Regions from separate parts of the Cryptosporangium sp. NPDC048952 genome, predicted to be linked through region 2. Evidence: riboswitches for the same ligand, from Rfam matches in the RefSeq annotation. Region 2 holds a riboswitch; each other region holds the start of a gene.

Region 1 (3,391 bases), on a different contig from region 2:
CGGTCGAGAATGCCACCCGTTCCTCGACCGCCCCACCCAGCGCCTCCCGCACCGCCGCGGTCCGCGCTCTCCACGCGCGGCCCGCCGGGTCGAGGAGCTCGGTAACCGGCCGCCACGGCGCCGCCGGCACCGCGTCGACCGGATGCGTTTCGACAGCGAACGCGGGCCCCAGCGAGGCGAGCGCCGCGAACGAACTCAGGCCGGCACCGCGTCCCGGGCCGCCGCCCTCGCCGGGGCCAGGGCGCGCTCGGCCAGCGGCCCGAAGACCAGCCCGAACGTGCCCCACATGATCAGCTGCGCACCCACCGAGTACAGCCGGAAGAACGCCAGTACGTCCGCGGGGAAGCCCTCGTAGACGATCCGACCGCTCGGGTCACGCAACGGCTCCGGCATCTCGGCGATCGTCGGAAGCAGCAGCATCACGATGCCGACCGCGACGACGTACGCGCCACCGGCCAGCAGTGCCGCGTTCCAGTTGCCGAACCGCGCCGCCAGACGCTGCCCCAGCCACACCGCAGCACCGAGCAGCACGAGCGACGCCAGCACCATCGCGAGGTACAGCCCACCCCGGGTGGAGATCGTGTCGTCGTCACCGACGGCGGGCGGGTTGGCCGGGTACTTCAGCCAGGGCACCAGGAACAGCCCGACGAACGCGCCACCGGCGACCAGCAACGCCAGCACCCGTGGCCGCACGGCCCCGACCCGCCCCAGGCAGATCATGTAGATCACGGTGGCCAGAAGACCCATCGCGATGCCGAACACGACCAGACCGGTGCCGATACCGATGTTCGCCTGCACCGTGCGGCTGAACACTTCGGACTCGGCAGCCGGGATCGGGATCCCCGCCGCCCGGTCGAGGGCCTCCTGGGCAGCGCCCCGGCCCTCCTCGTAGTCGATCGCCTGCTGGATCTGCGGCTCGGCGAAGATGCGCGCGAACACGAACGCCAGCAGGCCGCCGACTCCGCCGGCGAGTGCGCCGCGGAGTAAGAGCTTCAGTTCCATCAGTGGCAGGGGAAGCCGAGGAAGTGACGCGCGTCGTGGATGTACTCGTGGACGTGCGCGTCGTTGCCGAACACCGACGTGGCGCCCTGATCGACACCGATGAAGTAGTAGGCGAGCAGCGCCAGCAGCACGGCAGCACCGAGGTAGACAGCACCCCGTGAGCCGGAGATCACTACCGGTGTCGCAACAGCAGACGGACTGGTCACGTCGAGCCTCCTCTGGGGATCGTGCGTCCCCTGTTCGAACGGGCCTCGTGACGGCACCAGTATCTGACTCACCGACCCGGAGGCCGGCTCACAGTGGCGCGACCGTGCTGGACTTCCACCAGCTTCCTCGCGCCGCCACGCTCCAGGCACCGTAGGCCCGCGAAAGGCTCCCGGTCAACGTGAGTTAGCGCTCCCTGCGTCGGATGAGGTAGGTGTCCATGATCCACCCCTTTTGTGCCCGTAGCTCGGCGCGCGTAGTGGCAACCCGATCCGCGACCTCGTCCAGCGGCCCAGCGATCAGCACCTCGTCCGCCCCACCCAGGTAAGCCCCCCAGAACAACGACGCGTCCTCACCGGTGAACCGGCGGAACGCCAGGCTCGCGTCCAGCATCACGACCAGGTCCAGATCGTTGTCGTGGTGGCCGTTCGCCACCCGCCGACCGGTCGTGACCACCACCGCACCGGCAGTGCGCGTCAGCGTGATGCGGTGCCGCGCGGCGAGCACCTGCACACTGCTGATGCCCGGCAGCACGTCGTACGCACACGCCACCTGCGCGCGTCCCACGATCGTGTCGAGCATGCGGATCGTGCCGTCGTAGAGCGCCGGGTCACCCCAGACCAGGATGCCCGCGGTGCCCTTCTCGGGCACTTCGACGCGCAGCGCGTGCTCCACCGCTGCCGACCGCGCATCCCGCCAGGCCTCCACGGCCCCCGCGTAGTCGTCGGCGGTCCGGTCCCGCGGCGGGTCGGCGATCGTCACGACCCGGTAGCCGTCGGTTCCGAGGAACCGCTCCAGGATCGCCTGCCGGGCGTCGGTGAGCTCCGCGGTCGTCTCTCCCTTGTCCAGAACAAGGAACACATCGACGCTACGCAGCGCATCGACCGCTTCGACGGTGAGCAGGCCTGGGTCGCCCGCCCCGATACCGATGACCCGAATGTGTCGCACCACCGCAGACTAGGTGTCGCGCCCCTGGTGGGCGCTCGCGACCCGGCGTTCCAACACGATCGCGGCGCGGTGGACCGCAGCCGCCGACCGTTCCGCCGAGCGCCCGGCGGGGGTGGCGATCTGCAGTGCCGCCCGCCCGCCGGCGGGGAGGCGTACCGGCACCGCGTAACACGTCAGGCCCGGCATCACGTCCTCGTCGTCGACCGCAGCACCGAACGGCCGGCGCCGCGCGGACGAGTGCCCGCCGAGTACGACACCGGCAGCCGTCGATCCGGGCATCTCCGACCCCGCCCGGGCATCGATCGGCAGCGGGTCGCGCCCGGGCACCATTTCCAGCGCGACGAACGACTCCCCGCCCGCGACCACCAGCGACACCGCGGCACCGGTCTGCTCCCGGAGTCCCTGGATGACGCTCGTCGCGGACGTCCGCAGCCCGGGGACCGGTTCGACGCGCTGCGCGAGCCCGAGCAGGTCGGCCGAGAGCGTCCAGTGACCGTCGCACCAGTCGACGGCCCCCGCGGCGCGCAACTGGCCCAGCATCCGGTGGACGGTCGGGCGCGGCAGCCCGGTCAGCTCCGCGACCCGGGTCACCTGCGCGACCTGCCCGGCCAGCGGTAAGGCGCGCAGCACCCGGAACGCGCCGTCGACGACGCTGCGACCGCCGGCACCCGACTCCATCACGACCCCGATTGTCCGATGCCGCGCAACCAGGCCGGCCATGCATCGAGTCTGGCGCCACCTCGCACAGCGGAGCTGACTACCGCGGGAGGTGGAGACAGCTGCAGTACGCCGGAGGACGGATTACACTGCACAGCGGGTTCGGCCGAGAGCCCGGTCACGCACATCTGCCCCACGGCAGACCTGACCGGAGGTCTCTCGATGCCTGACGTCTGCCCCCTCTCCGTCGCCGTGCACCACGACGAGTTCGCCGTCCGCCTGGAACTGAACGGCGACCTGGACATGCAGACCGGGCCGCTGCTGCTCAGCGCGATCGACTCGCTGCTGCCACCGGCCGACGGCCCGGTCGTGCTCGACTGCTCCACCCTGCGCTTCATCGACGCCCGAGGGCTGAGCGCGCTGCTCCGCGCGCACGCGGCGCTCGCCGCGTCCGGCCGGGACCTCGGCCTGATGAACCCCTCCGACGCCCTGCGCCGCATCCTGACCGCGACGGGTCTGAACGACACCCTGCCCGAAATGCGGCGCCCGCCGGTCGGTTAAGGGTTGGCGCTCTCGGCGG
Region 2 (3,391 bases):
CGGACCGCCACCCGGGCGACGTCCTCCGGCAGGCCGCTCAGGTCGGCCTCCGCTCGGATGATCGCGAACGAATGACGGTAGATCTCCGCGCCGTCGCGGATGTACTGCCCACTCAACGGTTGGTCCTCCTGGCGGCCGCTACGGCCGCGGGTAGTTCGTCGACGGTGACTTGCTCGCCGTCGACCTGGTATCCGTCTGCGGTGGCCAGAACATCCACGTGGACGCCAGCCGGGTGCCCGCAGCGCCGTTCACACCCAACGAAGTGCACGGGCAGCACGGTCCGCCCGTGCGCCGTGCCGGGGTGCGCCGTGTCGGGGTGCGCCGCGGCAGGGCGCGTGGAGACGGGGCGCTGCCCCGTGGGCGCACGCTGCGCGAGGCCGAGGCCGAGGCCGAGGGCGACTGCGGCGTCGGCTCGGACGTCTGCGCGGGACTTGGCGCATCCCGGGAGACCCGTGCAGGCCGAAGCGCTCGCCCAGGGGGACGCCGGGTCGGTGATCAGCCCGGCGTCGGCCAACGTGGCCAGTGCCATCGGGTCCGCTCGCGGCAGCACCACACCCCGCCACGGAGTGACGATGATCTCCTCCCGAGCCACCGCGGCAATCACATCCATCTGCGCCCCACTCAACCGTCCCAGCGGCACCCCCACCGCCACCCCCACGTCCCGCGCTCCCGCGTGCGGCGCTCCCGCGTCGTCAGCGTGCGGCGCTCCCGCGCCATCAGCGTGCGGCGCTCCCGCGCCATCAGCGTGCGGCGCTCCCGCGCCATCAGCGTGCGGCGCTCCCGCGCCCGCCGGGTGCGGGGCCACGGCGACGACACCCAGGGGGGTGGACGCGGGAGGGCTCGGGGACTCGGGGGCCGACGGTTCGATGCGGGCGCACGCCAAGGACTCGTGCATTCGGCTCGCGACGCGCGGCACCGCGTCGTCGAGCTCGGAAAGACGCCAGGCCTTGGAGGCCTGAGCCGCGCGCTCGGCGAGAAAGCACCGCGCAGCGGCGATCAAGGCCGGAACGGCCTGGTCAGGACGAACCCGCAGACCGCTGTCGACGCCAGCCAACAGCACCGGGACGGTGTCCGAGCCGAGCAGAACGGTCACGTCGGCACCCAGCGAAATCACGTCCCGATCGGTGTCGATCGCGAACAGGAACCGTCCGGGCAGCTCGGCCAACTCCAACGAACCACACAGCGCACGATCGAGCGCGTCAACAACCCCGAAAACACCGCCGAGGGGCGACGCGACGATGTTCCGGACCCGTTCGTGCGTGGCCGAGGGAAGCAGTCCGACGTCAGCCAGCCGATCAGCGAGCGCGGACGAATCCGTCACGCCCCTGATCTGCAGATTCCCCCGCGACGTGAGCTCCAACGGGGCGAACGACCGCAACACGTTCCACTGGGTGAGGCTCACCACACCACCGGGGATCCGCACCCGCGCCAGGCCACCGTCCGCAGCCTCGTGCACCTGCAACGCGCCTGGGCAGCTGTCTGCAGCCTGGCGGAAGGGCACGGCGGTGGGCATAGTCCGGATGCTACGTGTCGCTCCGGTGATCCCCATTGGGCCCACTTGACGATTGGGACCCTGATCACCAGTGTTGAAAGGCCATGAGCGGTGTCAGGTGGAGGAAGCCGGTGTGAATCCGGCGCGGTCCCGCCACTGTTACCGGGGAGCGATCTCGCACTCGAAAGCCACTGCTGCGAAGCGGGAAGGCTGCGGGGGAGCGCCGATCCGGGAGCCAGGAGACTCCAGACGCCGCTGACCACGACCCGGGGCGCGGACCCCGAGTGAGGACGCCCTGCGTGATTCTGCTGCTCTCGACGTCGGACACGGACCTGCTCTCGGCGCGGGCGAGCGGCGCTGACTATCGGCTCGCGAACCCGGCGCGTGTTTCCGTCGACGACTTGCCGGGGCTGACCGACGGGGTCGACCTGGTCGTCGTCCGGATTCTCGGTGGGCGCCGGTTCTGGGAGGAGGGGCTCGACGCGCTCCTGGCCGGGTCGTTGCCGGTGATCGTGCTCGGTGGGGAGATCGCGCCGGACGCGGACCTGATGCAGCTCTCGACGGTGCCGGCGGGGGTCGCCGCCGAAGCGCACGGGTACCTCGCGCAGGGCGGCTCCGAGAACCTCACGCAGCTGCACAACTTCCTCAGCGACACCGTTCTCCTCACCGGCCTCGGGTTCGAGCCCGCCACCGAAATGCCCACCTGGGGCACCCTCGACCGCACCCCGAGCGCCACCGGAACAATCACCAAAGCACCCACCACCAAAGCGCCCACCACCGCGCCCACCACCAAAGCGCCCAGCGCCGCCGCGCCCAGTGCCGCCGCGGCCGCCGCCGCTGCGCCCGCCGCCGAAGGCGCCGCGGCAGAAGCGCCCGCCACCGAAGGCGCCGCCACCGAAGGCGCCGCCACCGAAGGCGCCGCGGCAGAAGGCGCCGCGGCAGAAGGCGCCGCGGCAGAAGCGCCGGCTGCGCCGCGGCCGACCGTCGCGGTGCTGTACTACCGCGCGCACCACATCGCCGGGAACACGTCGTTTGTCCACTCCCTCTGCGACGCGATCGAGAACGCCGGCGGGCAAGCGCTCCCCGTCTTCTGCGCGAGCCTCCGGACTGCGCCCGACGAGCTCCTCGCCACGCTGAAGAAGGCCGACGCTCTCGTCGTCACCGTGCTCGCCGCAGGCGGAACGAAGCCCGCCACGGTCAGCGCCGGCGGCGACGACGACGCCTGGGACGTGGGCGCACTCGCCGCCCTCGACGTCCCGATCCTGCAGGGCCTGTGCCTCACCAGCAGCCGCGCCACCTGGGACGCCAGCGACGACGGGCTCTCCCCACTGGACAATGCGACCCAGGTCGCGATCCCGGAGTTCGACGGCCGGATCATCACGGTCCCGTTCTCGTTCAAGGAGATCGACGCCGACGGCCTCACCGTCTACGTCGCCGACCCGGAACGGGCCGCGCGCGTGGCCGGCATCGCGGTCAAGCACGGCGTGCTCCGGCACATCGCGCCCGAGAACAAGAAAATCGCGCTCATGCTCAGCGCCTACCCCACCAAGCACGCCCGCGTCGGCAACGCGGTGGGCCTCGACACCCCGAAGTCCGCGGTGAAGCTCCTCCAAGCGCTCAAGGACGCCGGCTACGAGATCGGCGATCTCCCGGGCGTCGAAGCGCAGGACGGCGACGCGCTCATCCACGCGCTGATCAAGGCCGGCGGCCACGACACCGCCTGGCTCACCGAGGAGCAGCTCGCCGCGAACCCGGTGCGGATTCCGGCGGCCGAATACAAAAAGTACTTCGATTCCCTCGACGAAGCTCTCCGCGAGAAAATGGAGCGCCACTGGGGCCCGCCCCCCGGCGAGCTCTACGTCCACGACGGAGACATCGTCCTGGCCGCGCTCCGGGGCG
Region 3 (3,391 bases), 780 kb from region 2:
CGCCGCACCACCCAGGGCGACGAGCACCACCAGCCAGAGGGCGACCACGAGTTTGCGCCGGCGGAACGAACCGCGGCCGAGTCGGTACAGCAGGGTTGCCAATGTGGATCCTCGGTCGGAACGGAGACGACACCAAGTCAGATCGTGCCTTCCCTCCGGCCTACCCGCTAGCCGAGCGGCTAGTACTGTGAGCTTTAACTCACACGATCCAGTAAGCAATTCCGACCGTCGCGGAACGTTGGACCGGACGTGGCACTCTCTTTCGCCGTACTGGGCGACTCGATCGCTTACGGGCAGGGCGCGGCTCGCGCCGACGACACCGTCGCCGCGCGGCTGACCCGACGTCTGATCGAGGACGGCCACCCGACGGACGTCCGTGTCTTTGCCGTGCCGGGGGCCCGTAGCCAGGACCTGGCCGCGCAGGTGCAGCGCACTGTGGCGTGGAAGCCGGATCTGGCACTGGTCGTCATCGGTGCGAACGACCTAACGGGCCTGGTGCCGCCGCAGCAAGCCGCCGCCCGGCTCGGGGCGGCGGTCGGGGCGCTACGCGAATCAGGCGCCGAGGTCGTCGTGGCGCCGGCGCCCGACCTGAGCGTCGTGCCGTGGGTGCCGGTGCCGATGCGTCCGACGGTGCGCGCCGCGAGCCTGGCGCTGCAGGAGGCGCAGATCCGGGCGGCCGAGGCGGCGGGCGCGGTGATCGCCGCGCACGCACTGGACACTTCCGCCGGGTTCGCCACCGACGTGTCGCTGTTCAGCGCCGACCGTTTTCACCCCTCCAGTGCGGGTTATGCCCGCATCGCCGAGGCGCTCGCGCCGTCCGTACGGGCAGCGGCGGCGCGGGCCGCCGCCCGCGCCACCGGCTCCATCTGACGCCTAGTTCGGGGTCAGTCACCCAGGGCGGCGAGGCCGGCTTGGGCGACCGTCATGTCCTGCGAGTAGTGGCCGCCGCTGACCCCGATGCCACCGACGATCGCCCCGTCGAGAACCACGGGATAGCCACCACCGAACGTCACGAGCCGGTCGATCGCGGCCGGCGCCCCCAGGGCCAGTGGGCCGTCGTCCTTGATGAAGTCGTACCACCCGTCCGAGCTCAGCCCGAACCCGATCGCGGTGAACGCCTTGTCCTGGGCGAGCTGGATGGAGACGTGCACCGAACCGTCCATGCGGTCGAATGCCTTGAGGTCCCCGCTCTCGTCGACCACCGCGATCGACATCGCGACGCCCAACTCGTCGGCTTTCGCGCGTGCGGCGGCGATCAACACGGCTGCCGCTTCGCTGGAGATGCTCGGCTTGTTGCGGACATAGGACATGCGGGGGCTCCCGTCCTCGTTCGGCTCGGTGCCATCGTTTCGAAGCGCCCTGCATTTCGTCAACAGAATCGTTGAAGACGTGCGTGTTACCGTCGGGAAGCCAGTCAACCCACGAGGTGGGTCAGGGAACCCGGTGCGAATCCGGGGCTGACGCGCAGCGGTGAGGGGGACGGCCGTGGTACTGGCCACTGGGCTTCCCGCCTGGGAAGGCGCCGCGGTCGGACGAACCCGAGTCCGAAGACCTGCTGGCGACCGACGTCCACTCGGGCGGCGGATCGGCTACGGGCCTCGCGATCGGGTCCGCGATCTACGAGGTACCTCATGCGGTTACGTCATGGGCTCGCCGCGAGCCTGTTGCTCCTCGCGGCCTGCGGCGGTCAGGACGCCGAGTCCACGGCGCCCGACGGCGACTACCCGATCAGCGTCGAGAACTGCGGACGCACGGTGACCATCGACCGGCCGATCGACAAGGCGGTCTCGATCAGCCAACCGGCGTCCGAACTGTTGCTCTCGCTCGGCCTGGAGGACCGGATGGCCGGTACGGCCTCGTGGAGCGACCCGGTGCTGCCCGCCTTCGCGGCCGCCAACGAGAAGGTGCCGCGGATCTCCAAGGACTTCCCGTCGTTCGAGCGGCTGCTCGAAGAGGAACCGGACTTCGTCTACACGACGTTCGCGTACACCTACACGGCCGAAGGCGTCGCCGACCGCGCGAAGTTCGACCAGGTGAAGATCCCGACGTACCTGTCGTCGAGCGAATGCACCGGGCAGGACGCCACCCAGACCCGCGCGCTGACGATCGACGATCTCTACCGCGAGATCGGCGACCTCTCCATCCTGTTCGACGTGCAGGACCGCGGCGCGGACCTGAACACGTCGCTACGGCAGCGGATGGCCGCCGCGACCGGCGGCCTCGACGCGAAGGACGTCACGCTGGCGTGGTGGTACTCCAGCACGAAGACGCCGTACATCGCCGGGTGCTGCGGCACACCGGGCCTGGTCACCGACGCGGTCGGCGCGAAGAACGCGTTCGCCGACAGCAAGCAGCTCTGGCCGGAGACCGGCTGGGAAAGCATTCTCGACCGCGATCCGGACGTGCTCGTGCTGGCCGACCTCACCCGCGGTGACGACGGTGACAGCGCCGCTGCGAAGGTGAAGTTCCTGGAGTCCGACCCGGTCGCGAGCAAACTCACCGCGGTGAAGAACAAGCGGTACATCGTGCTGAGCGGTTCCGACATGGATCCCGGTGTCCGCACGGTGCAGGCCGTGGAGAAAGTGTCGGCGGGACTGACTTCACTGGGGTACGGAGCATGAAGTAGGTGTTCTGGGCTCGGGGTGTCGCCGGGGTGGGCGTGCTGATCGTGTCGATCGCCGTGGCGATCACGATCGGCCCGGCGGACCTGTCGGTGCACGACGTGTCCGCGGTGATCGCCGAACACGTCGGTGGGCCGGGGTCCGGGCTCTCGACGATCCGGGACGCGATCGTCTGGGACCTACGCCTGCCCCGCACGCTGCTGGCCGCGGTGTGCGGTGCCGGGCTCGCCGTCTGCGGCGCGGTGCTCCAGGCGCTGCTGCGTAATCCGCTCGCCGATCCGTACGTGCTCGGCATCTCGTCGGGGGCGTCGACCGGTGCGGTGCTGGTCCTCGTGCTGGGCGTCGGCGCCGGGAGCGTCGGGCTCGGCCTCGGTGCGTTCACCGGCGCGGTCGTGGCGTTCGCGCTGGTGCTGGCGCTCGCGCGGGTCGCCGGTGGCACCACCGACCGGCTGATCCTCGCCGGCGTCGCCGGAACCCAGCTGTTCGCGGCCGTGACGTCGTTCGTCGTGATCTCCTCCGCGGACGCCCGGCAGACCCGTGGCGTCCTGTTCTGGCTGCTCGGTTCGCTGAGCGGTGCGGGCTGGGGTGACGTGGCGCTGTGCGCCGCCGTGCTCGCGGTGGGACTGATCGTCTGCGCCGGGCTGGCCCTGTCCCTGGACGCGTTCGCGTTCGGTGCGGACGCCGCCGCGACGCTGGGCGTCCCCACCGGTGTGGTGAGAGCAGTGTTGCTGGGGGTCACCGCTCTGCTGACGGCGGTGCTGGTGAGCGCC
Region 4 (3,391 bases), 550 kb from region 2:
ACGCCGCCAGCGTGACGGCCGTCCGCGCGGTGACGAGGTCGGCCCGGAGCCCGTCCACGTCGAACGCGGCGCACACGGCCGTGATCCGGCGCAGGGCGGCATCGCTCAGAGTGACGTCAGCCAGACGGGCGCGCGCCTCGACGATGCGTTCGGCGAGCTCGGCGTCGGCGTCGGCCCAGCGGGCTGCGAAGCCTTCGGGGTCGGCCTCGTAGGCCAGCCGCCGCCGCACGACCTCGGCCCGTTCGGCGGGCCGGCGGCTCGCCGTGACCTCCACCGTCAGACCGAAGCGGTCGAGCAACTGCGGACGCAGCTCGCCTTCCTCCGGGTTCATGGTGCCGACGAGCAGGAACCGCGCCGCGTGCCGCACCGAGACGCCGTCACGCTCGACGTACGCGCGGCCCATGCCGGCGGCGTCGAGGAGCGTGTCGACCAGGTGGTCGGCGAGCAGGTTGACCTCGTCCACGTACAGGACGCCCCGGTGCGCGGCCGCGAGCAACCCGGGCTGGTACGCCCGCACCCCCTCGGTGAGCGCCCGCTCCAGATCGAGCGCCCCCACCAGCCGATCCTCGGTGGCCCCCACCGGCAACTCCACCAACCGCGCGGGGCGCGTTTCGGCGGCCACGCCTCCAGCCGAGGCGCCGACGCCATCCGGGCCTGCGGGCGCCGGGAGATGCGGGCCGTCGGGGCATTGGGGGTCGGGGGCGGCCGGGTCGCAGGCGAAGCGGCAGCCGGTCACCACCGTGATGGGTGGGAGCAGGGCGTGCAGCGCCCGGACGACCGTCGACTTCGCAGTGCCCTTCTCGCCCCGGGCGAGCACACCACCGATAGCAGGCGAAACGGCGTTGAGCGTCAACGCCAAACGGAGGTCGTCCAGACCGACGACCGCGGAGAACGGGTACGGCGGAGTCACCCGCCGATCACGCACGAGGGCATGCCAGGATCCTTCCCGCGGGTGTCCACGCCCGCGTGTGCGATGGCCTGCGAGCAGGCTCGCAGGGAGCGGACGCAGTGTCCTGGCTCCCGGATCGAAGCGTGTCCTCGGCCTTCCAGCCGTTACCGGCCGTGACCATTGAGTGAGGTCGGCTCCCCGGTGACAGTGGCGGGACCGCGCCGGATTCTCACCGGTCTTCCTGCCCTCCGCTCGCCGTAACTGTGACTCACCACGTCCCCATCGTCAAAGGTGCGAGACGTGCGTCACCGCCGTCCGGGCGCCCGCGCTTCCTCGCTCACGGCGCGACAGTGAGCAGCCTCAAAGGCGCAACGCGGCCGAGTCACGGCGGGCCGCGGTCAGCTCCGCTTCCACCTCTTCGTCGGTGAGCTGCGGAAAGTCCCGGTAGTGGTACCCGACCGCGCGGAACTCCGGCGGCGCGCTCACGCACACCACGGCGTCCGCCTCGACGCCGAGGATGATCACGGCCTGCGGTGCGCACACCGGCGCCGCGAACACCAGGTGCGCGGGCCGCAGCGCCCGCAACGACCGCAGCGCGGCCCGTGCGGTGGCACCGGTCGCGAGCCCGTCGTCCACCACGACCACCGTGCGCCCCTCCACCACCGGCGCCGGTCGACCGCCCCGGTACCGCTCGGTGCGTCGCACCGCCTCGGCTCGTTCCCGCTCGACGTCAGGCTGGAGTTCCTGCAACGTGAGGCCCACCTGGCCGAGCAGTCCCTCGTCGAACAGCGCGGGGCCGTCGACGGTCACGGCGCCGACGCCGAGCTCGCGGTGCCACGGCACCCCGATCTTGCGCGAGACGACGACGTCCAGCTCGCCGTGGACCGCGGCGGCCACGGTCCGCGCGATCGGGACGCCACCGCGCGGCAGCCCCAGCACGAGGGGCACCTCGTGCTCCTTCAGGTGTTCGGCGACGGCGACCGCCAGCGCACGGCCCGCCTCCGCCCGGTCAGCGAAGTAGTCCGACATGTCGCACCTCCGGTTACCGCGGGTTACCCCGATAACCGGCGTCACACGCCTCCGAGACCACGTTCGCGGGCCAGGAGCAGCGCTTCTGCGCGGCTCGGTACCCCGAGTTTCGTCAACACGTTCGCGACGTGGTTGCGCACGGTCTTCGGGCTCAGGACGAGACGGCGGGAGATCGTGGTGTTGTCGTAGCCCCGGGCCACGAGGTCGAGCACCTCGCGTTCGCGGTCGGTGAGTTCGGGGAACGACACCGGGCCGGTGGTGCGGGCGCCGGACAGGTAGCTGATGGCCTGAGCGGCGACCTGTGGGCCGAGGATCACCTCGCCGTTCGCGACCGCTCGCACGGCCCGTTCGACCTCGGTGGGGGTCGCGCCCTTCAGCAGGTAGCCGCGGGCTCCCGCGCGCACCGAGGCCACCACCGACTCGTCGTCCTCGAGCATCGTGACGACCAGGATCCTCAGGTCGGGTAGCCGCCGGAGCAGTTCCCGGGTGGTCTCGACGCCGGAGTCGTCGCCCAGGTGCAGGTCCATGACGACGACGTCGACACCCGGTCCGATCACCGCGAGCGCCTCGGCCCGCGAAGCCGCCTGCGCCACGACCTCGACCCCGTCGAGGCTGCTCAGCAGCGCCGCCATCCCGAGTCGGAACACCGGATGGTCATCCACCACCCCAACCCGAATCCTCACACCGCCGCCGGGGCCGCCGGGGCCGCCGGAGCCACCGGAGCCGCCGGAGCCACCGGGGCCACCGCCGGCGGGGCCCGGGGCGTGGGGGGCGCCGTGGGTGGGAGGCGTCATGCGACGCCTAGCGGCAGGCCAGCCGCGACGCGGGTTCCGCCGGCGGCCGTCGGCTCGACGCACAGCGTGCCGCCCTGCTCTTCGGCGCGCTCGCGCATCGAGCGGGTGCCGACCCCGGGCACGGCGCCGGGCCGGACTCCCGTGCCGTCGTCCTCGACGACGATCCGAAGGGCCTCCGCGTCGGCCACGACCTCCACCGAACAACCGGAAGCGCTCGCGTGCCGCGCGACGTTCATCACCGCCTCCACGACGATGCCGTACGCCGCGGTGGCGAGCGGAGAGGCGAGCGCCTCGGTGCCCACGCACCGCACCTGAACGTCGAGCCCACCCTCTGCGTGCCGGGCCGCGAGCTCGGCCAGCGCCGGTTCGAGCCCGAGCTCGTCGAGGATCGGCGGCAGAAGGTTCCGCGAGAGCGTACGGACGTCGTCCACGCGCCCGTCGAGCTCCTCCTGCAGGGCGGCGAGCAACGTACCAGCGGCTCCCGGGTCGCTCCCCAGAAGGTTGCGCGCCCCCTGCAGCCCCAGCCGGATACCGGCCAGCGACGGCCCGAGCCCGTCGTGCAGCTCCCGCCGGATGACCCGCCGCTCCTCCAACCTGACCGACGTCAGCCGCTGTCTGGCGTCGGCCAGGTCGGAGGACGCGCGGGCGAGCACGACGCCCGCCGCGACGACGGAGACGA

Evidence for each region. Region 2 has a riboswitch for cobalamin ahead of cobN (cobaltochelatase subunit CobN). Riboswitches for the same ligand answer to the same signal wherever they lie in the genome.
Region 1: it holds a riboswitch for cobalamin, as region 2 does, so the genes downstream of both, ACGFY5_RS11865 (CbtB-domain containing protein) here and cobN (cobaltochelatase subunit CobN) in region 2, are expected to answer to the same signal.
Region 3: it holds a riboswitch for cobalamin, as region 2 does, so the genes downstream of both, ACGFY5_RS07245 (ABC transporter substrate-binding protein) here and cobN (cobaltochelatase subunit CobN) in region 2, are expected to answer to the same signal.
Region 4: it holds a riboswitch for cobalamin, as region 2 does, so the genes downstream of both, ACGFY5_RS06115 (putative cobaltochelatase) here and cobN (cobaltochelatase subunit CobN) in region 2, are expected to answer to the same signal.

What each region holds. Positions count from the first base shown of each region.
Region 1 covers NZ_JBICTY010000002.1:786,946-790,336, forward strand. Annotated here, with positions in the region: gene ACGFY5_RS11855 ((2Fe-2S)-binding protein) at 1-130, opposite strand, end outside; gene ACGFY5_RS11860 (CbtA family protein) at 196-1,002, opposite strand; gene ACGFY5_RS11865 (CbtB-domain containing protein) at 1,002-1,208, opposite strand; adenosylcobalamin (AdoCbl) riboswitch at 1,255-1,348, opposite strand; gene cobF (precorrin-6A synthase (deacetylating)) at 1,393-2,154, opposite strand; gene ACGFY5_RS11875 (helix-turn-helix domain-containing protein) at 2,164-2,874, opposite strand; gene ACGFY5_RS11880 (STAS domain-containing protein) at 3,034-3,372, shown strand; gene ACGFY5_RS11885 (bifunctional 5,10-methylenetetrahydrofolate dehydrogenase/5,10-methenyltetrahydrofolate cyclohydrolase) at 3,369-3,391, opposite strand, start outside.
Region 2 covers NZ_JBICTY010000001.1:749,467-752,857, forward strand. Annotated here, with positions in the region: gene ACGFY5_RS03460 (precorrin-8X methylmutase) at 1-116, opposite strand, end outside; gene ACGFY5_RS03465 (precorrin-3B synthase) at 113-1,513, opposite strand; cobalamin riboswitch at 1,614-1,738, shown strand; gene cobN (cobaltochelatase subunit CobN) at 1,792-3,391, shown strand, end outside.
Region 3 covers NZ_JBICTY010000001.1:1,527,942-1,531,332, reverse strand. Annotated here, with positions in the region: gene ACGFY5_RS07260 (MMPL family transporter) at 1-102, opposite strand, end outside; gene ACGFY5_RS07255 (SGNH/GDSL hydrolase family protein) at 250-870, shown strand; gene ACGFY5_RS07250 (heme-binding protein) at 885-1,310, opposite strand; cobalamin riboswitch at 1,395-1,575, shown strand; gene ACGFY5_RS07245 (ABC transporter substrate-binding protein) at 1,632-2,621, shown strand; gene ACGFY5_RS07240 (FecCD family ABC transporter permease) at 2,627-3,391, shown strand, end outside.
Region 4 covers NZ_JBICTY010000001.1:1,297,077-1,300,467, reverse strand. Annotated here, with positions in the region: gene ACGFY5_RS06115 (putative cobaltochelatase) at 1-910, opposite strand, end outside; cobalamin riboswitch at 1,007-1,133, opposite strand; gene ACGFY5_RS06110 (phosphoribosyltransferase) at 1,250-1,918, opposite strand; gene ACGFY5_RS06105 (response regulator) at 1,960-2,712, opposite strand; gene ACGFY5_RS06100 (histidine kinase) at 2,709-3,391, opposite strand, start outside.